DNA from 3 places in the Alicyclobacillus sp. TC genome. Region 3 is predicted to be linked to each of the others. Evidence: riboswitches for the same ligand, from Rfam matches in the RefSeq annotation. Region 3 holds a riboswitch; each other region holds the start of a gene.
What was found. A riboswitch is a leader RNA that binds a small molecule or an ion and turns the genes downstream of it on or off. The one in region 3 is predicted to bind cyclic di-GMP.
Positions count from the first base shown of each region.

Region 1: another riboswitch for cyclic di-GMP. It lies ahead of FY534_RS12750 (hypothetical protein); the one in region 3 lies ahead of sinI (DNA-binding anti-repressor SinI).
Region 2: another riboswitch for cyclic di-GMP. It lies ahead of FY534_RS12635 (transglutaminase domain-containing protein); the one in region 3 lies ahead of sinI (DNA-binding anti-repressor SinI).

Region 1 is NZ_CP044434.1:2,598,876-2,606,363, forward strand. It holds gene FY534_RS12740 (undecaprenyl-phosphate glucose phosphotransferase) at 1-1,435, opposite strand, end outside; gene pabB (aminodeoxychorismate synthase component I) at 1,582-3,432, shown strand; cyclic di-GMP riboswitch class I at 3,507-3,594, shown strand; gene FY534_RS12750 (hypothetical protein) at 3,724-4,467, shown strand; gene FY534_RS12755 (sensor domain-containing diguanylate cyclase) at 4,536-5,645, opposite strand; gene FY534_RS12760 (tetratricopeptide repeat protein) at 5,867-6,445, opposite strand; gene FY534_RS12765 (O-antigen ligase family protein) at 6,715-7,488, shown strand, end outside.
Region 2 is NZ_CP044434.1:2,570,687-2,578,174, forward strand. It holds gene sleB (spore cortex-lytic enzyme) at 1-538, shown strand, start outside; gene FY534_RS12620 (NRAMP family divalent metal transporter) at 774-2,087, shown strand; gene FY534_RS12625 (hypothetical protein) at 2,100-2,348, shown strand; gene mntR (transcriptional regulator MntR) at 2,445-2,867, shown strand; gene FY534_RS12635 (transglutaminase domain-containing protein) at 2,963-4,327, opposite strand; cyclic di-GMP riboswitch class I at 4,507-4,591, opposite strand; gene FY534_RS12640 (hypothetical protein) at 4,886-5,746, shown strand; gene FY534_RS12645 (carbohydrate ABC transporter permease) at 5,808-6,629, opposite strand; gene FY534_RS12650 (carbohydrate ABC transporter permease) at 6,636-7,488, opposite strand, start outside.
Region 3 is NZ_CP044434.1:590,283-597,770, reverse strand. It holds gene FY534_RS02925 (cysteine hydrolase family protein) at 1-159, opposite strand, end outside; gene FY534_RS02920 (MBL fold metallo-hydrolase) at 194-928, opposite strand; gene FY534_RS02915 (helix-turn-helix domain-containing protein) at 1,160-1,612, shown strand; cyclic di-GMP riboswitch class I at 2,608-2,704, shown strand; gene sinI (DNA-binding anti-repressor SinI) at 2,767-2,907, shown strand; gene FY534_RS02905 (helix-turn-helix domain-containing protein) at 2,982-3,335, shown strand; gene FY534_RS02900 (hypothetical protein) at 3,548-3,856, opposite strand; gene FY534_RS02895 (hypothetical protein) at 3,862-4,437, opposite strand; gene FY534_RS02890 (hypothetical protein) at 4,485-5,597, opposite strand; gene FY534_RS02885 (TasA family protein) at 5,865-7,067, opposite strand; gene FY534_RS02880 (TasA family protein) at 7,247-7,488, opposite strand, start outside.

The sequences.
Region 1 (7,488 bases), 800 kb from region 3:
CTCTCGTCAGCGTTTTCCAGACGATTTGAAAATCGAGGAGCAATGACCAATTTTCAATATAATCGATGTCAAACTTGATTCGCTCCACTATAGAAGTATCACCACGCCAGCCATTGACTTGCGCCCAACCTGTAATACCCGGACGCACACGGTGTTTGACCATGTATTTAGGAACTTCCTCCTTGAACTTATCGACAAACTGAGGACGTTCTGGACGCGGGCCAATGACACTCATATCGCCAATCAAGACATTCCAAAATTGCGGCAACTCATCAAGACTGGTTTTTCGCAGCCACTTGCCAAGCGCTGTGCGCCTTGAATCGTTGGGAACCGTCCAACCCAAATCCGCTTCCAACTGAGTGACCGCCACTTCATGGTTGCCATTGTCATGCTCAACAACCGATGAAACTGAGGGATTCACCACCATGGTACGAAACTTATACATGGTGAACAAGCGGCGGTTTTTGCCAACTCGCTCCTGTTTAAATAAGATAGGACCAGGAGAGGTCAGTTTGACCGCCAGTGCAATCGCCAAATAGAGCGGAGACAAGCCCACTAAAACAAGTACAGAAAATAAAATATCAAACGCTCGCTTAAACATAGCGTTGAGAGCGTCATCCAGCGGCACATAGCGCGTATCAATCAACGGCATACCCGCGAATGTCTCAAAGCGAGGACGAGCAGGCAGAACATCGAAATAATCAGGGAGAATCAGCGACTGCACGCCATGCGCTTCACAAACACTCATGACATGCGGAAGATAGGACACATCCTGGCGGGAGAGCGAGATAAGAACGTGATCGACCAAATGCTCATGAAGTACATCATCAAGATTGTCTATAGTATTCAGTACAGGCAAGGCAGGTTTTTCACGAGTGATAAAACTTGCCCCCTGCGGTAAAACACATCCTAGTACATGATAGCCAAACCAGGGATGCGCATCCATGGCTTCAATAAACCGCGCTGTGGCAGGCGTATAACCGACGAGCAAAATAAATTTCTTGTTAAAACCGCGACTGCGCAACAAACTGAGCGTACTGCGGACAGCTATTCTCTCCACAACAATGAGCGACGCATAGACAACTGCAAATAAAATCAGAACGGCACGCGAAAATTGAGCCAAATGGAGAAAATAGAGCAAACTCATGAAAAACAACATGCCGAAAAACAGCGAACGAATGAGCGCCGCACCTTCTTGAAAAAAGGTGCGAGAACGAATGGGTTTATATAGGCCACCTATCCAGTTAGCCAGCCAGAAGAGCGGCAAACTGATCAAAATGGCCGGCAAAAAGCTAGCCAACGGTTCATGTCCGCGGTAAGGAAGAAGTCCAGTATCAAATTTGATACGCCAAGCGACAAAAAACGACAAAATGACAATGCAGGCGTCTATGATCTGAAACATACGATTCCAGAAGACCTGGTAGGTTCGAAACAACGGTTTCCCTCCTGCGCCTTCAACCCTTTACCATGCTTGTTCTATCTCTTTACTCAGGTTATCCGAAATTTTAAGATTTGACAAAGTTTCACTGTGTACAGTATAGCGAAGTGATCAACTTTTTTGAAGGTGATTCTAACGTGTCAATGAAAAATTCTGTCAAACTGTGTTTTGACTTCTATGATGAAAACAACCAGCCTGAACAACTTTACTTCTCTCAACCCATCAAAATTTTTGCCGCACACCATCTATCCGAAGTACGGCCTGTCCTCCAAAATGTTGAATTATGGAGTCGCTCAGGCTATTACGCAGCCGGTTTTCTGAGTTATGAAGCCGCCCCAGCTTTTGACGACGCTTATCAAGTCTGTGCGCAGCAAACAGAACTGCCACTAGCTTGGTTTGCCATTTTTGCAGACGTCCAGCATTTACATTTAACTGCAAAATCTCCGCAGACTGCTTCCATAAATTTGCCCAATCCATGGACGCCGTCCAAGACGGAACAGCAATTTGCGGATGATCTCGATACGATAAGACGGTTGATTGAAGCCGGCGAAACCTATCAGATGAACTACACTTATCGGTTGCATACCATTTTGAATGAAAATCCGCAGACTCTCTATGAATACTGGAAAGAACAGCAAAATTGCCCGTATGCAGCTTATTTAGAATTTCCCGGTTGGCGTCTGCTTTCTTTCTCACCTGAACTGTTTTTCCGTACCTCTACATCTAGAGAAAATTCTGAACGTATTCTTTTGACCAAACCGATGAAAGGAACCGCCGAGAAAGGTCGATGGCTGGAGGAAACCCTGTACAACAGAGATTGGCTGAAGCAATCCGAAAAAAATCGAGCGGAAAATGTAATGATTGTCGACTTGCTGCGCAACGATATGAGCCGAATTTGTAAAATCGGCAGCGTACATGTACCTGTGCTGTTTGAAATTGAAGAATATCCTACCGTTTGGCAAATGACCTCCACCATTTGTGGAAACTTGCAACTCAACGTCCGTTTGGAAGACATTTTTAGCGCCTTGTTCCCTTGCGGGTCGATTACTGGAGCGCCCAAAATTCAAACGATGCGGCGTATTGCTGAGTTGGAAGCTGAACCGCGCGGAGTTTACTGTGGAGCTATTGGCTATGTCAAACCAGGCGGAGACGCGATATTCAACGTGGCCATTCGTACCGTTACATTGCATCAAAAGGGAAACACTTGGCAAGCGGAGTACGGTGTTGGCGGAGGCATAACCATAGATTCTACACCAACCGAAGAGTGGCGTGAGACTCAGGCTAAAACAGCATTTCTCAGACAAAATCGTTCACCTTTTTACCACAAGGAATTTGCTTTACTAGAAACACTCTTACTGCAAGATGGACAGTTTGTGCTACTAGAGGAACATATGGAAAGATTGCGATCATCCGCAGCTTTTTTCCATTTTCCTTTGCCAGAAGAACGCATTCTGGCTGATTTGCATTCACTGAGCATTGCCAGTTTTCATGAAGCAGCTTTGCGCGTACGTCTGACTGTGGATGCAAAAGGAGGATATGATATCAACTTCCAACCTACAGAACGTATGCACGGGAGAACCGATGCACTGCCAAACCCAGAAAGCACCAGACAAAACCCTGTCTTCAAAATCATGCTTGCCCAAAACCCCGTGGACTCAACAAACTTGTTTCTCTATCACAAAACAACCTATCGGAACCTTTATCAAGTACACGTTTCAACCAATCCTAACGTACTTGATACTTTACTTTGGAATGAGCGTGGTGAAGTAACTGAATTCACGATTGGTAATTTAGTCGTATGGGATAAGGGTCGCTATTGGACACCCCATCGCCATTGTGGCCTTTTAGCAGGTACGCTGCGCCAACATCTTTTAAAACGAGGACTTGTAGAAGAAAGCGTGCTGTCGTTGGACGACGTGTTGCATGCGGAGCATCTGTGGTTTATCAATTCGGTTCGCGGATGGAGAAAGGTTGAAATATGCAAAAATATTTAATTATATTCTATTTTTTATAGACAAGCCCGAATAGAATGATTATGATAAAGACAAATTTAAGAATTAAATTTAACATGTGTCAAAGGCAAACCTGTGGAAATGCAGGGACGCAAAGCTAAAGGGGCTAAAGCGAGAGAATCGCCATGCTTGCCAGTTGCCACTCATGAATGATGACGTGGTTTAACTGGCAATCAGGTGTCCTCCAGCCTGTCTGCCAGTTTTTCTTTTCTTTCAAGCCAGATTCAATAGCTTACTGGCTTCATCCATCGAAGTAAAAGGGGTTGGGTAAACTTGATGAAGAAATGGTTCAGTCAATTACAGCCAGACAAAAAATCTCTCCTTACCGGTGCAGTCGTTGGTACGCTCTTTGGCTCGCTGCTTGCGGGAGGTGCTGTGTTTGCAGCTACCAGCAACTTTGTCCAGGCTCAGAAAGAAATCGCGAATTACGACGGCATCAAGGGCAGTGCTCTTGTTTATGGCGGCACAACTTATGCTGAACTTTATGCCGTACAGCAAGTGCTCCAAAAACAAGGTATTGTGAACCAGTGGAATGGCGACGTCAAAAACTTCTCTATGGATTCTCCATCACAGAGCCTACAACAACTTTCCAGTGAGAACAGCAACCTAGATCAACAGGTAGGAGATTTTAAAGATATTCTCAAAAGTATTGAGAAACTTCCGAGCAATGACCAGCAACAAGTATTGAATCAATTAAATGGATTGCTTAGCAGTACGAGTACGTCCACCAATACAAGCACATCGGATAACAGCACGAGTGATTTAAATGTTTGGGCCAAAGGATTGTTAAGAGCTGAACAAGAAACGGAAGGAAATCCGGGCAACGCAAACTCAGTTCTGCAAAACCTGATTCAACAATTTTCTCAAAAACATGGAGATCACGGCAACAGTCAAGATCATCAAAATGATGGACAAGACGGACAAAACAATTCACAACAGAATAACGGCAGTAATTCAGGAGACGGGTCAACTACAGGATCAGTCTATGGCAATACAGGGGATAACTCCGGAGATTAAGGGGCAAGCATGACATTTGACCGTGTACTGCTATGATAAATATCTCGCCAACAGAGAAACAAGCGGTTTCAACGTTTCAGCAACGATTCCAGCTTTGGCGAAACAAACCGGTACACGGTCAATTGTCCTTTACGCTCATGTTTGGATTGATGCATAGCTTCGTTTGCAGCCAAAATCAAGTCTTCCAGCGTCTCCACTTGCACCGGATAACAGGCGGCCCCTACACTAACCGCGCCCTCAATGGTCTGCCCAGCGATGGTATATTGTCCACTCAACGCGCGAACGAGACGTTGTCCTACCAGATTACACTCTTCCAGTCCGTGTATTCGGCAGAGCACAATAAATTCATCTCCACCGTGGCGCACAACCACATCTCTTTGGCGCACCGCTCCACGTAAACGTTCTGAAAATTGCACCAAAAACGCATCGCCTGCGTCATGACCATAACGATCATTGATAAATTTAAAATTATCGCAGTCAATATAAAAAAGTCCATATGTTGCGCGAGAATTACGAAGAAGTCGCAGGCACCGATCTAAGTATCGACGATTGTGGAGCTTAGTCAGCGGATCGCGATAGGCAGCCTTTTTCAGTTTCTTTTCATAGCGTTTACGCTCAGATATATCACGTATAGTCAGAAGAAAATAGCGATGCTCAGCAAGCCGCTGCGGAAGAGGGTCAACGACCACTTCGCCGCACCAGCCTTCAAAATCCATATCCATCACATGCCGCCCGCTGTTTTGCGTTACAGTGCGCATAAGTGGAATGAGTTGTTCGAGAACATGGATACTGTGCACATCATGCAAAGAACGTCCAGTAAGTCCCTGCCATCCCCCAATACGCGCTTCCGCTGATGGGTTGCCAAAAATGTAAGTATATTCACCATCTGGCCCCTGGCGGACAACCGCCAACGGATCGGACATATGTTTGAGAATGTCGGAAAGCAAATCCAAGTGTTCGTACAGCGCTAATTGCGCAGCATCACTCGCGGCCATTTCCAGCCCTTCCTCTCCTAACCGCTCACTGGTTTCCATCGGTGAACGGCGACGATGAACAGCATCTTCACCAGAGAGGGCAGGATTTACTTCACGTCGAACCTTGGGTGGCCATTCCTTGGAGGCATGGGCATCCTCAGAATTCAACAAAGATTTGGCTTGTGGAATTTTGAGCACGTCCATTTCCCCTTTTCCCTCCGACAATCTCTCATCTTTTTTTATAAATACTAGTCATTGTATGGAATATCCACTAATGGGAAGACAAACTTTCTCCTATTGTACAGTTAGCTTATAGAATTCTCAATATCTTATGCACAAAAGGTTCATTCTATTTTTAGAATTAAAAAATCCCCCGCAAAACTAGGACACTGTCTTGCGGAGGATCGATCTATATAGAAAGCACATTACTTCAGGGAATTCAGATCTTTTTGCAAGTCTGAATAGTAGGCGTTGGATTTTGGCACTACTTTCAAAGCCTGTTGAAGAGTTTGCTTGGCTGCTTGTTTTTGGTTCAGTTGTATCTGTACGAGATATAAGTTAAGCCACGCAACTCCGTATGTTGGACCTATTTGTGTAGCTTTTTTGTAATACGCTAGTGCCTGGCTTGGCTGTTTCAACCCCCGGAAATAGACATTACCTATATTGTTTAAAGGAATTGGGTCTTTAGGGTTTAATTGAGCCGCCTTCTGATAATAAGTGATGGCTTTCTCAAACTGCTGGTTATCAAAAGCACTAATACCTGCATCCATCTGCGCCTTCTCGCTCTTAGGTTGCGCCTTGGCCGCGTTCTCAAATTTTTTAAGATTTGCTGCGCCATAATATGCGGTAGCGCCTACCATGACTCCTCCGGGTGTCTTGATGGCCTGGTTAGCAGTCTTTTGAACCTGCTTGGCCGCTTGATTGGCCGTTTGATTGACAGTGCCACAACCAGCAACTAGACCGAGTGTAGCTACAGTTGTCAGGGATAAAAGAAGTTTTTTCATTTTTCTTGTCACCTCTCCTCGCTTTGGGCTTGTCTCAGAAATATTTCTCTGTATGGAAACACTTAGCCCATGCTTGCTAGCCCGAATGCTTAATGAAATGCAAAACAGGCTGCGATTCATTTCCAGCCCTTCTTACTATAACCGAGCTTGTCCAAAGGGCAAAGTCAAAAAGGCTCGGTTTCAACAAAATGTGACATTTTTCGATCTAGCTTTCCTTGCCCCGTGATACAATACACATGATTCGAACACAGTATTGGAGGAATTGTCCGTTGCAGTCATCCAGCATCCGAAATTTGAGTCAACATCTTTTTTGGATTGCGCTATCCGCTTTCATTGCCTGGATGCCTTTTTATAACAATGGCGTCTTTTTTAGCCGCGGTCACGCGCATATCGATCTCGTTTTGCTTATTCTGCTTTCATTCTATCTTGTCTTTCGAATCATTTCTTGGTTTGTGGACAAGCCCTCAACCGGGGAAAAACCTTTATACGTACATCTAAGTTGGTTTGATGTAGCTTTTGCTGTGTATGTTATCCTTTATCTCCTCTCGCTTTTTTATGCAGCCAGCCTGCCGCTGGCAGTTGAGGGCGCTCTGGATGCTTTAGCGCTTATCTTTCCCTTTGCGCTGATGCGTAATTATGGGCACTTCTCGCTTGCATCAACTTATCTATTGTGTGCACTCGGGATTTCGTCTATAGGTATCAATGCTATTGGCTTTGCCAACGGCTGGGGGCAACTATTATTTCCAAGCGCTATCACTCTTTCACCAAGTCTGCAAGTATCGTCTGTTTTCCAGTACCATAACACGTACGCGTCATTTGTAACGGCGATTGGACTTGGACTAATGGCGTATTGCGCACTTTCACCACGATGGATTATGTTGCGCGCGTTTTTTACAGGCATGGCCGCTCTTGATTTTGCTGGCTTGCTTCTTTCTGATTCTCGTGGCGCATTACTGTTTTTTGTTATTGTCCTCATCTGTCTTTTGATTGGACTAAAGACACAAGAAGGCAGCCAGGTTGCCCGTTCGCGATTTCTGCTCTTT
Region 2 (7,488 bases), 830 kb from region 3:
TCAGGGATGGCATTATGTCGGACCTTTACCACACGGTATGGAGGAACTTCCGGATGGCCAAATCGTTCCCAATCCACAGAACGGCCAAAGTAATGCGGAAAGCGTAGCAAGCGGTCAAAGTGTCCCTGCCAACAGCGATGTAGTGACAGGCGCTGCCGTATCGAATTCTGGAACCAGCGCGCTTACGCCAGCTGATATTGATCTGATGGCTCATGTCGTGCACGCAGAAGCCAAAGGCGAGCCCCTGCTGGGGCAGGTAGGAGTTGCAGACGTTATTCTCAACCGACTTAAAGATCCTAAATTTCCGCAAAGTATACCCGGTATTATCTATCAGCCTGGAGCCTTTCAGTGTGTCAGCAATGGTACCATCAACGAACCATACAATGCTGAATCGTTGCAGGCTGTCATGGACGCAATTCATGGCTGGGATCCAGTCGGTTCAGCTCTCTACTATTTCAACCCGGCAACCTCTACGTCACCCTGGATATGGGGTAAACCAGAAATTACAAAAATAGGTAACCAAATTTTCTCGCAATAATGGATGCCCAACAAATTTTAAAAAATGGGTTGCAACTTTCATATAGACGACATAAGATGAACTATAGAAGTTGCCCACAGGAAAGATTGTGATCTGGATAAAACCTTACTGTGCGGCATTTTTCTTTCAAAAAAAGTTTCTCTAGGCTAATTTTGATTCACAAACGAAATATTGATGATGCAACCAATCCCATTCAATTTGGATGAAGTGCAACTATAGGAAAAGAGGTGATCTTTTGAACGCGCGTGAGAATACCTCCAGAGCACTGGATCGTTGGAAAGTTATGGATGCTAAAACAAAAGGTAAATACGCACGTTTACTTTGGTTGTTGATTGGTCCAGGTGTACTGGTAATGTTGGGTGAGAATGACGCACCTTCCATGCTCTCTTACTCTGCTTCCGGTTCACAATATGGAATCGGCGTGTTTCTTCCGTTTGTTGTTCTAACTTTTTTGATGGCCTTTGTGGTTCAAGAAATTACTGTCCGACTTGGAGCCGTGTCCAAAGCAGGACATGCGGAATTGATATACAAACGTTTTGGACGATTTTGGGGCAATTTTGCCATGATAGATTTGATTTTCACCAATTTCCTAACACTTATTACCGAGTTTGTCGGTGTGGTGGCTGGAGCTAGCTATTTTCATATTTCTAAATTTATAGCTATCCCTGTTGCCATTGTAATCATTCTTTTGGCCTATAGTTTCCGCCGTTACTGGTCATGGGAAAGAATTACCATGGCATTGGCTCTCTTTAATCTAGTGTTTATTCCCATTGCAGTGCTAGCTCACCCCGACTGGAGTGCGGTAGGAAAGTCTTTTCTGACATTTCAACCGTTTCCTGCCGGTGGGCTCAATAACAATAATCTGGTCATCTTTCTTTCTGATATCGGCGCCACAATCACTCCCTGGATGCTCTTTTTCCAGCAAGGCGCTGTTACAGATAAAGGTTTATCGAAACACGATATACGCCACGGCCAACTGGACACTTTGCTTGGCGCAATTTTAGCTACACTAGCTGCAGTGGCTTGCATCATTGCTACATCGCCTTTGTTTATTCATCACATGAACAGCGCGTCGTTTGGCGCAGCTCAGTTTGCGCAAGCTCTCCAACCGTACATTGGGCGAACAGGTTCCACTTTGTTTGCGATGGGAATTATGGAAGCTGGACTTGTAGCTGCTACTGCCATTTCAACTTCTTCTGCTTACGCTTATGGTGAAGTTCAGAGGAAAAATCATAGCTTGAACAGTTCATTTAAAGAAGCGAAACCTTTTTACCTAACACTATTCGCCATTGTTCTGGTGGCAGGAGGCATTGTGCTCATCCCCCATTTCCCACTAGAATGGGTGGTACTCATTGTCAACGTGATTGCCGTACTCACCATGCCGCCAGCATTAGGCTTTCTACTTCTGCTCGTCAATGACAAGGAGATTATGGGCGAATACCGCAACAAAGCATGGGCCAACACATTAGCAATCAGTATCGGCGTCTTCATTTGCATAGCTGGTATCCTGTACGCTTTGACAGCCATTTTCCCCAACTTCACGTTATAAGAGGTGAACAGCATGACAACAACTTCCATAGCGACGAACGATACAAGTTCTGTTACAATACGAACACAAAGAGAGATGGAGAAGCATCCGGAGCTTGTTGAAGCGTTGCTCACTGAACAAAAAGAAGCGATGCAGCGCTTGGAAAATATGGGCCGTATGCCACTCGGCTGGGGATTAAAGACCTTAATTTGGGGTCTGCGGCTTTACGTTGTTTTCATGTTGGTTGCCGTAGCATTCACGGTTGTCAATAACCTTCGATAAATGACTCGAATGGTTGAGACAACGCGCAACCAACATCAATGATGTCCGCACAAAATCCGCGAACCCAGCGGTCGAGGCGGAGAGGAGTGTTGCTCGGTGTCCACCACCCCGAGTCAGGAAGACTATATTGAAGCCATTTGGATTCTGATTCAAAATAAAGGTTATGCACGAGTTACCGATATTGCTGACCGACTCGGTATCAATAATGCTTCGGTTTCCAAAATGATTCAAAAATTAGATGAAGATGGACTGTTGATTTACGAGCGTTACCGAGGCCTTAACCTAACACAAGAAGGCTATTCCCTTGGTTTGCATCTATCCAAACGACATCAGATGTTGGAGTCTTTTCTTCAATCGCTTGGTCTCACGGACACAGAGGAGATTGACCGAACGGTGGAAGGTATTGAACATTATTTTTCACGCAACGCCATGAAAAAAATCAGCAACCTGATGGAGTTTATTGAAGCTCATCCCGAATGGTGGGAAGAATTCAATCAATGGTCCAAACAAAAAAGCTAAGGCGCATTACCTGCGTCTTAGCTTTTTGAATCATCTTATGAAGGTTTATTTGTATAAACCCCATCCAGGAACACATCATTAAGCTGCGATTACGATTACTGAATACTGCCCACCAGGCGATTATCAGGCAGATGGCTAGTCTCCAGAGAAACAGTTTCTGTCATATATTCGTTGGACAATAAAGTGTTGGGTCCCTGATTGGGACTATCCCAAGTCGGATCCATGACTACCCAACGGCCTCCCACGTCCGCTTGAAGCCACTCATGATTATCTTCCGCACTATTGACTGGGGCTTTACCAATTACAGTTTCTGCGGGAATGCCAACTGATTTCATCATCGTTGCTGCTAATTCCGCAATCTCTTCGCAAACACCACTACGCAAAGAATACGCTGATGCAACATCTTCAAACAAATACTTGCCCCCATCTACCATGGACCAATCATACGACATGCTCTCACTGGCATAATTTGCAATAGCAGCCGCAGCCGTTTCTGGAGATGGAGAATTGGCGAAAATTTGGCTCGCTATCTTACTGGCATCCGGATTTACATTTCCATCCATAAACGCCGAATACAGTAACGCCTTTCTGGACTCACTTGTTGGCGGTCCATTGACAGAAAGTGTATATCCCCCTTGCCATGTGTAATCTCCAGAAGTATTTAGCTGGCGATAAAATTGAGAAATATAGGAAATGTTAATACTTCCAGTAAAAGGAGAACGAATATCTGCCGAGAATTCGTGATTTTGCACAGGGAGAAGATAATTCCATATACCTTGTCCACTGTTACTGGATAGCTGAACGACAACATGAGATTCATTCCCCATGACCGTTCCCTGTACAGGAATCCAGTCTGTATTGGCTATGGGGTTGTACTCTACATATTGAATATCACCCGTCTCGCCAGTAGCTAACGCTGATCCGGCATCAGTTGCAGAGAAGGGCTGTACACCTGTCCATTGAGATGATTCAGGAGAAATTCGACCAGTTAGTTGTTGTAACCCTACTATCAGTACCAAAGGCACACTGTACTGACCCTCGGAGCTAGCTTGCACTGTATAAATACCAGGCTCACTCGCTGTGAAAACAGCCATTTGGACGGTTTTGGAGCCATACGTCCAAAGCTCATCTGGTGAATCCGGCACAATGGCAGCATCAGGACTATTGACCAACCAACGAACGGAAGTCAGATTTTTGTCCCCTGTATAGGCCATTAAGTATAACGACTCTCCAGGTTGAATATTAAGCAGTGTTTGCGTCCCACTCTCTGTATAAGGTACACTGCTGGCTTGTATATAAAAGTCATTGCTAGCTCTTGACCAATACATACTATCGGATTGTGCTTGATTGGGAAAATGGGGTGCGGAAAGACCATCTGCGAAAACTTGTGGCGCACAGAACGCCCCTATGGAAAGTGTTGAAATCGTTGCTACCCCTACAGCCCATCCATGCTTTGCCATGTCTATTTTTCCTCCAAAGCCACCACACCGCGTGGTGCCGAATGTCTGCACAGCATTGACTGGGGGGATGCAGACATTCGGAGGGTGAGCAGCGGTGCCGAAGCAAAGGACAACCAGCCTTGGGTTTGGAGAAAAAAGAGCAATCTCCCCAGGGAAGATTGCTCTTTAACATCAGCAACCATGGCAGCCCGGCTATCATAGGTATGAACCCGTAGACCCGAAGCTTTGCGTCCCAGCATTTCTACTGGTTTGCCCTGAGCATCGTTGGTGGAATATGCGAATTGATGTCTACTATTCTATCAAACATACGAAAATTGTAAATAGGTGTCGAAGTTTTTTGTCTATTTTATTTTAAATAGAACAGAAAAGAGCATTTGTCCTGTTGGCCGAGTATTGATTTTTTCAATGCTCTTTCAATATTTCTAACATATAATCATTCCCATGGAACAGCCCTAACCCCCTTACAGCGATCCGATTGGATCGCTCTTTTTTTAACAGTTGCAGCAAATCGATAGGATAGGTATTCTGCTAGCAGAGCATGCTGCAGAGGTGAAAGACGTGCGCAGATATAGTCGCCCTACAGAAGAAAGAAAAACTTTACGGGAATGGGAACAAAGCTACGGTCTGTGGATTCTGGATATGGATGGATTTGATCTCTCAGATCATGAACTGTTTCAAAAGCGTATGACGAAAAGTGAATTCTTAGCTGGACTCGCCTATTGTACAGCGTTACGACGCACAGATGTACATTCAAACGCCATGGAAGAATTACCGGAAGCCAACGCTGAGCGCCCCGTCGTCTATTCAGGATGGAAGCGCAAAGAGCGGATCTCCGGTGCGGAAAATGCATCTACAATAGAAAAACCACGATTGGATAACCAGCCACCAGACACGAATACAACCTTTTACAGTCCACAAACACTGTCGCGTAAACGTCAAACGATTCGTTGGCGCTTACTTTGTGTGGTACCGCTTCCTTATCTGTCTATCTGGGGCGCTACACTCATCAAAGAAAAACTAGAACGCTATTTGCGAATCCGCTGGTATTGGTGGGCCTGTATACTTTTGCTCGATCTCGGTGTCATCTCTTTTGCCCCCATTGTTTCAGTCCTGATTGCTTTTCTTTATCCATGGTACCTTGTTGCAGCCGGTTTCGCCCGCCTGTTTGGCTGGTTGCGGGAGCACATACTTAACCTCTTCCACCAATCCAGTTTAACAGGCATGGGTCTCCATACTCCGCTGAATGCTCCCTTTCTCTCTAATATAACGGTGGATGGGAATCCAGCAAATCTTTATTTCCATTTTAGTACCGCTCTTGCCTCTTCTTTTGTTTGGGGTTCTATGTGGGTGAGTATTTCTGCATTATTAAACCTTTTACGTCGTTTATCTTCTTCAAAATCAAACCGCGCCCGCTCATGAACCGAATGGCTCATTGGCTGGGCACGGCTACATAGAAAATTCTTCTGCATTATCTTTCTGATTAACCTTTAACCGATCCCGCCAGTAGTCCTCGAACAAAATATTTACCCAGGAAGATATAAACAATCAACGTTGGAATCGACGCAATCAAGGCACTGGCCATCTGCTCGTTAAATTGCACCGTTTGACTGCCCGCGATATTGACAAGGGCTACTGTCACAGGCTGATGAGGTGGATTGGTCACAGCCACGGCAAAGAGGAAGTTATTCCATACTTGTGTAAACTCCCAAATTCCCGCTACCACAAATCCAGAAATAGAAAGCGGCAAAATGATATGCCGATAAATCCCCCAATATCCTGTTCCGTCAATTTGCGCAGATTCAATAATATCCGTTGGAATCGAAGCGTAAAAATTACGGAATATAAGTGTACAAATAGGAATTCCATACACCACGTGAACCAAAATCAGGCCAGGAATCGTGTTGTACAGAGAAATCAAATCAAGTACTTTCAAGAGCGGAATCAATACGCTTTGATAAGGAATAAACATTCCAAACAATATGAGAAAGAACACCACATTGGCGCCTTTAAACTTCCATTTAGATAATGCGTAGCCATTAATGGAGCCAAACAGTGACGCCAAGATGGTGGCAGGAATGGCCAACATAAAGCTGTTACCAAAATTAGGACCTAAAGCATGCCAAGCAGCACCAAGCGCTTGTAAACTCCATTGGTGTGGAAGCCACCACATTTGCGACAAACTGACTTCTGTATTGGTTTTAAAACTGGTAACCAAAACAACATATACGGGAATGAGGTAAAAACAGGCAATGAGCAGCAGCAATACGTAGAGCAGCCCGCGATTGATTCTTCGAATCGCCAACATGGTTTACTCCTCCTCCCGTAGAGTCGAAATGAGATAGGGAATGATAAAGAGAGCTATCAAAATTAACATGACAATGGAAATAACCGCACCTTGCGCAAACTGATCTCCCTGATAGGTCGTTTGAAACATATTCATACTTGGCATGTCTGTGACAAAATCTTGTCCGGGACCTGTCATGGCATAAATCAAGCCAAACACCTTCAAGGATGCTGCAGTCAAAATAATAATGATGGTTGTTGTCGTGGCCTTCAATTGCGGGAGAATGACTGACCAAAAAGTTCTCCAGGCATTAGCACCGTCAATTTTTGCCGCCTCTTTTAATTCATCAGGTATACCGCGTAATCCAGCAAGATATACGGCCATTGCAAAGCCTGACATCTGCCAAACGGATGCTATCAACACAGCCAAAAGAGCAATAGGAATACCAATTTGAATTTGTCCACCCGGAATACCTGGAACTATTCGAGTACTGAGAAACCATTGAGGCACATGTTTAAGTCCAAAAGCTTTTAATATCAAGTTCACGCCAGTGTCTGGATTCAGCAGCCAAGACCAAACAACACCCGTGGCAACTGCAGAAATCGCCATGGGAAAGAGATAGAGACTGCGGAAAAAAGACTCCGCTTTAATGCGCTGATCAATTAATAATGCCAGACACAAGCCTACAATCAGACAGATGAGAATGAATAGAATAGTAAAAACAACCATATTCCGAATATCTGATTGAAAACGAAACGTTTGAAAGACTATCTGATAATTCTTTAAACCTACGGAAAGAAAATTGGGAATGATGCTGTTCCAAGCGGTTGTTGAAACCCAACCCGTCCAGCCAATAAAACCATACACAAAAATGAGT
Region 3 (7,488 bases):
ACCAGGACGAAACGCGACCCTCACAAAAATCACCATAACTTCTGATTTTCTCGCCAAAGCCACCGCATGCTTAAACGGTTCAAGCACGCTAGGATCTTCTGCGAAACGTGAAACAATGCCATTTTGCATATCCATAACAAGAAGAGCAGTTTGACTCATAGGCAATTGCTAAACACCCCCAACGCTCAATTCTTCACTTGACTAAGTTTGCAATTTGTTCGTTGACTTGAAAATTACATAAACCACCGTGATAGCAAACGACTTGTTCAATATCTAAGGCAGCAAATTTTTTTAGAGACTTCAGCGCCTCTTCCATATCTGGTGTTGCCTGTGCGCTGGGTCCAAGAAGCTTCCCATTCTCACTCACCATCGCGTCCCCCGTAACCAGCGTCTTACTATTACGATGGTAGAGACTGATATGACCAGGTGTGTGCCCTGGGGTGTATATCACTTGCAAACCTCCAAAAAACGGAAGCCACTCTCCATCTTCTACTGTTTGATTGACTTTAGCTTGGGGAGGATTCAAAAAGATACTCTCCACCTGACTGCGCATCTCTGCTGGTACTTGTTCCAACATCTGAGCAACACGTTGGCGATTCATTTTGATAGGTTCTTTTTCACCTTCAATGTAAGGTTTATCCTCCGCGTGAGCATAGACAGTAATCGACTTTGGAAGCTCCTTGATTAAACTTTCAATGCTTCCAACGTGATCGATATCCTGATGCGTTAAAATAACGGCAGTTATCGTTTCAAACGACACTCCCGCTTTTTCCACCGCTTCGCGAATTTCATTGAGTTGCCCGGGCATGCCCGCGTCTACTAATATGGCTTGTGAATCATCGTAAAAGAGTGTTGGATGAATTAAATTTTTCCTCCCCATTATATTCATTTCCAATTCCAGCATTTCGACTCCATTGGCTATCTTCATCTATCCCAAGCTGATTTTTCACAGCTTGGGTTTCACCTCCTTATGAACAATGAAAACATGCAACTAATTTACGTTGACGTTAACTGAATAACTTGTATAATATCCTAGACCAAGTGTAAATCGCAATCAACTCGAATATATTTTCTTTTCTGTAGGATAACCTAGAGCCATGTCCTGTAGAAGGAAAGAATACAACCAAAATCAGCTTAGATAAGAAACGGAGGTATATGATTGGCACAACAGGATAAATACTTTTTGACTATCGACAACGTTGCCAAACAGCTTGGTATCACACCAAGAACGCTTCGTTACTATGAGGAAGTTGGACTCATTTCTGCAGCAGCACGCACAAATGGAGGTCATCGACTTTACGATGAAAAAACGATAGACATGCTGCAGCAAATATTGCGTTTAAAAGAGCATCTCGGCATTTCACTGCAAGAGATTCAAGAAACGTTGTCTGCTGAACAATCCTTGCAAGAATTAAAGAAGAATTTTCAAGAGCAAAATGAAAATATAGAAGAACAAAAACGGATCGTCCAAAATTTTATTCAAATACTAGAAGAGTTGATTGAAAAAATGAATCGAAAAGTAGAAAATGTTCAAGCAATGAAATTGCAATATCAAGAAAGAATGGTTCGAGCTAAAAACTTGTTAAAAGAAATAGACTGTTCAAAGGAATAATTCCCCCGTCCAATTGCATAAATACCACAAATACTAGACTCATTGGACTCATGGTCCATGAGTAAATTTATATTTCTTCCCCTAAATACTAGCTCATGAAACCCATTTTTATAATTAAATTATTTATAGTATTTATTGGTATTTGTATATAAAATCAACAGATAACTAGTAAATCTCTTATTTTGATAACAAAAGGAACTTATTCTAGGTACTTCGCCATTGGAGTTCTTTCACTTTCTGCTATTTCAGGAATACAGTTCTTTACGCCTGCCAAAATACAAGCTTTTAACGATTCTCTTGTTAATAAAACGATTACGTTCTCAAGTGATTGGCGGAAAAGCTTACAATCCTATTCAACATCAAAACTTGGAACCACATGCATGAAACAAAGTTTGGGATGGTATGCACTGGAAAATCTTTCATTCCACTTGGGATTATAAATATACTCAATCTACAAGTATTGCGCCCACTTATTAGCATTACGGATCAATTTTTTAATCTGCCTGCACAATCTTTCAATGAGACGCATATTCCGGACCAAGTTCAACCGTTTGAAGGGAGCTATTGTTAAAGAGATGAGCGCTGTCCGTCCATATATGAGCGGTGCAGCGCCAATTTTTTAATTCCTTGATTGATTTTCTGTTAGTTCTCATTCGTTCATCTCTCTCATGAATATTCCGTTCGTATCCCTTACCTCTACCCGCAAAACATATTGGCTTTCTATATTTTCATATTTCAACTGTGTTAGCCTGTTTGTAACGCTCATCTCTGTTTAAACGTTTCTTTTCCTTTCTCGATCCCGTCGCTTTGCATTTCCCCGTTCACCGTTATGACGACAGGACATATGCTTACGGTGCTCGAAAGTATTGTAAACGGAAATAATGTTCCAAATGTTTCAATTCAATCTCTTTCGTTTCAAAATATAGATATGAGTCCAATCGGAACATTTTTAGATTGTCGAAGCACAATCTGTTTCGTATAATGAACGTATCCTAGTTCCTTGAGGGCAAACCTGTTGAAAGACAGGGACGCAAAACTGCGGGTCCTGGATGGAAAAATATAAAATTAAGCCAGGATGGCTGAGTTGCAAGGGTTCGGTAGGAAATCTTACCGAAATGGGGTAAAGGGAATTGCACAACATTCAGCCTAAAACAATGACAGACAAAGAGAACAAAAGGGATACTGAAAGCTTACAGGATTGGGAAGGTTTAATGGCAATGGCTCGAGACTTTGGTTTAACGAAAGAAGAAGTCAGACGCTTCCTCTCTTCCCGCACTATCCAAACGTTGTCTTGAAGGAATAATGTCAATAGTATGAAATGATTCACTTTTATTTAAAATTTACACATGGAGTGGGCGGGGAGACATCTGTGATTGGCAAACGCATACAAGCCTTACGAAAATCTCGTGGTTGGTCGCTCAATGAGTTGTCTGAGCGTTCTGGGGTAGCCAAGTCATACCTAAGTATGATTGAACGAGACAAACAACAAAACCCGTCCATTCAAGTTTTGGAAAAACTTTCTCATGTCTTTCAAATTCCCTTGGTGGAGTTATTACCTGTGGATGTGGTATCCACGGTGGATTCAGAAAATCCATACGGGCTTGATGAAGAATGGCTAGAAATTGCTAGAGAAGCAAAACTTTCCGGGATTGATATTGAAGAATTCAAACAATTTGTTGAATATCAAAGATGGAAAAAAATCCAGGATAAAAGGGATTCTTAATTTTTTATATAATCCGTATCAGTGGCATAAATCAAATGTTTAATCCTCATTTCTTGCGCAATGAGGATTTTTATTTGGAAATTCTCTATTTAGAAATGATTTTCAATATCCCTATCTCTCTTTTCGCAATCGACTCCCTAAGAAAAGCATTCCTATGCCAAGCAGAATAAAACTCAAAGCTTCGGCTAAAGTTTCCAATACAGGTACCCCAGTCACGGGAGATGTTGCTCCAATGACAGAAGATTGACCAGGAGATGAAATGGGAATGACATGAACTGTTTGTCCTTCTGAATGCCCGCCTGACGGGTGACTAGAAATGCTAGAAACTCCCCTTGACTTCCGTTTCCAGAACCTGGTTCTCTAATCGGCGGTGCATTCCCTCCTGATGGATTGGGCTGCGTTACAGTAACAGGAGGATTTCCTCCATTGGGTAAATTGGGCTGAGGTGGTCTATTGGGCGTTGTCGGACCTGACGGATTAGAAGGTGTGCCCACGGGAATCGCTTGAACTTGCACTTGCATATAGCCTAAAGCCCCTGATAATCATTATGAGCGCTTAAAGGCCATTGAAGCGTGTACTGAATGAGCAAGGATTGACCTTCCAATAAAGTAAAAGGTTTGGATTGTACTGTTTGAGAAAAAGGACCCTGTGTTTGAATGGTAGCTTCTTCATCCCCAACGACATAAGCCGTATCACTCATATGCGGTGGAAAATTATCATATTCAAACGCTTTTTGATATCCTGTTCCTGAATAGTCTTTGGAGATATAGGTGCTGGACAAAGTTGTGCCTGTATGACCATTATTTGAAAACAAAGGTCCCCATAGTTTTGTTGTAAAGACCACTTGCTCAGTAACATTTGTTTCGTTCATGATTTCTACAGAACCTGTGCGTGTATCCCCGGGCACTAAGTGATGAACATTAGAAAAAATATGACTTCCATCAGCATATTGTGTAAAAGCTAAACCACCAGAAAATGAAGACGTAAGAGACGGATCGGCCAAAGCAGTCATGCGAAATAATCCATCCGACAGCAATAAAATGCCCACTAACGTACTTCCTGCCACGGCTATGAATCGTTTAGGAAGACGCAATCGACTCATCTTGCACTCACTTCCTTTCAACTACAACCCTACTTTACGAAAACTCTCTAATTTGAAATTTGCGAAACATTCTCATGTTGCACTACATAAGCCCAAGTCATTAATGTGTTGCTAGACGTATTCGGTACAAATGGCGAGGAATTTTTGCAGCCAGCCTCTCCAAGCGGGGAAGTATCCTGTACATAAAGTTGATAGACTACTACTGCAGTTTGTCCCGGAGCTAGAGGAAACCAGGTGGTATTCGAATATGCTGCACTTCCTGCAACGGAATCTACTGCATTAGGAAGTGATAGTGGAATGGATTGTTGTAACTGATTCCAATTGGTGTTTCCCAAAGAAAATATTTGAGAAAAAAGTAAAGAGCCTGAAGCCAGGACAGTACATGACGGATCATTTCCACCTGCTACAACTTCTTGTTTCAGCTTGCTAGCATTTAATTGAGAAAAAAGAGATTGGAAAAAAGATTGCCACGCAACTTCAGGGATATCCGCTACTGTATGGTATCCTTCCGACTGCAAAGAAGAAAAGAATTGTTGACAATAATTTTGCAGAATTTGTTGTTGTTCAGGGGACCATTGGCCGTTTGTCATATAGGCTAAACAACCTGTTAAATGAGACTGATTTTGAATCATTGTTGGCAATTGCAATAACCATTGCTGACAACGCGGCGCAAAAGAAGATATATCAAGATTAGCTAAGGATGTTTCCGTGCTACCAACCGTCCATTGCTGATTTTGTAAGTCTTCTATTAAGGATTGAACAAGATCCTTTTCATCGTTGGTAGATGGCAAAGTTAAAATTTTATAACTACCCGCCAATTCATGTGCCGCGTTAGGATTTCCACCTAAATATAAAGTAGCTGCTGAATCTAATCTAACCCATTCATTCACCGTACCCGTATTTGTAACCATATAAAGAATATCTCGATGAGGTTGAAAATGATTATTCAAAAATGCTGAATAATCTGTACTATCGTATGGTTCGATGAGTAATGAATGGTTTGTGTCTTGCTTTAATTCCACTTGCACAGTCCCCGTTCCAAAAGATACAGGGGATGATTGCGTCTGGTGTGTGAACAATGCATAGGTTCCACTTATGCCTATCGGAACCATTGCAGACATTGTAGATAAGCCAAGATAATATAGCCAACTTTTCTTCATGAAACAACACGCCCCCTACTACTGAACAGCCTTTTGATAAAATGCAGAATATAAATGGATTGACTAAAAATCTGTACGCCAAACGTGTGGAAGATTTTTTCAAATCTGCACTCTTTGCGTAATGAACAATGATTCTATGGATTCATTGCCAAAGACTGCAGACTTGTCAGTGAAATATCAGGGAGCCCTGCCGAAAGGGTCCACTTTCGGCAGGGAACTTTCAAATACAGAAGTGCACAAATGGCTCTAACAATAAATCGCAGGTGATTAGCTTATGAAATTTATAGGTGGATTAGGTGATAATGTGGTAGAATCATTACCACTTGGGGATGATGATGGTACTCCTGGAGTACCTGTTCCGGATGTTGGTCCATTCCCACTTGGGGATGATGATGGTACTCCTGGATTACCTGTTCCGGATGTTGGTCCATTCCCACTTGGGGATGTCGGAACAGAACCACTTCCAGAAGTTGTACCAGTGCTTGACGTGTTTTGAGTAGGACTGGTAGGCGAAGTCAGAATTGGATTTTGGTCATCGTTATGGTTATTTTCCCACTGTGCAGCATTGAATACTACCTGTGCAGTACCCCATGCGTCTTGATAGTCATTTCCTGCATGTATCGGCAATTGGCCCGTGTATTCAACCACCATATATTGCCCAGGTTGAAGGACTATACCCTGAACGTCCGACGACCCACTGAACGGCGTCTGTCCGTTCATAAACGTCCCCGTCTGTTGTGGATAATCCTGTCCTGTTGCCGGATTGTATCCGGCCTGGTTGTACGTATAAGTAATCGTGTTTGCAATGATGTCACTTGCAGGTGTCAATGTTTGGCCATTACTACCTGTCACAGTGAACGTGGGTGCCTGTGTGCTACTGTTTGTCGCATTCATAGTAACAGTCGGTTGCTCATTATATATCTGGTAATTCAATGTATAACTCGCAGGATGATTATCGTGTTCATACTGCGAATTTTGTTTGGTATCAGGATAATCTACCGATTCCCAATCCCCGCCCATCACCTGAGGACCATTCGAGAGTAAGCGCGGTTGCCAGAAATCAGCGTACGTCGACTGTGCTGTAGAAGCTACGGGTGAAGCACTTGATGGCAATGAACCCTTTTTATATCCGTTGAGCGTTGTCTCTTTCCCATTGTTGAGTCCATCATCCCAGAAGATTGGACCATGAGCCTGAGTATTAATGTCTACCACTTCATTCACACTACCTGTGTTTTGCACCACCACATAAGAACCCACGTAATCTCCTGGTACCATGTTGTAAAAATCAATCGTGTGATTATTCGAGAAGGTTTGGAACCCTTGGCCTGTCGTGGCAATATCGACTACACCTGCACCAAAGGTTTGCGGATTCGACTGTGCTTGTGCTGTAAATAATGCGTACGATCCCGCTCCCATCATTGCCAACCCAGCTAATGATGTGGCTGCTGCTGCTCCTATTTTTGATTTCATGCTGAATTTCATCCTTTACCCCTCCATAATTTTTTATATTTGAACCTTTCCTGCGATCTCGTTTTATCCAATTGACAAATGATAAGCGAGAATTAGTTTTTCACAGGAACGGACAAACACTGATTGGTTTCGACTAATCGCAAATTCATCATTCATTTTGTTAACCGCAAACCATCACATTACTGTAATGAATTTACATAACTTTGGATGTCATTTTGAAGTTCAGTCACTGAGAGACTTCCAGAATAATTAAAGTTAAAATCTATCTCAGTGCCTGAATTATCAAGCGTGATATTATACGCCTGCGAGCTGCCAAGCAGCTGATTAATATAGTTTTCCACACTGGTCAGGTTAGCATTGGTAGCTTTTGCACTAGTCAGCACAAGTTGTACATTGGTTGTAATGCTCACCGAACCTCCCC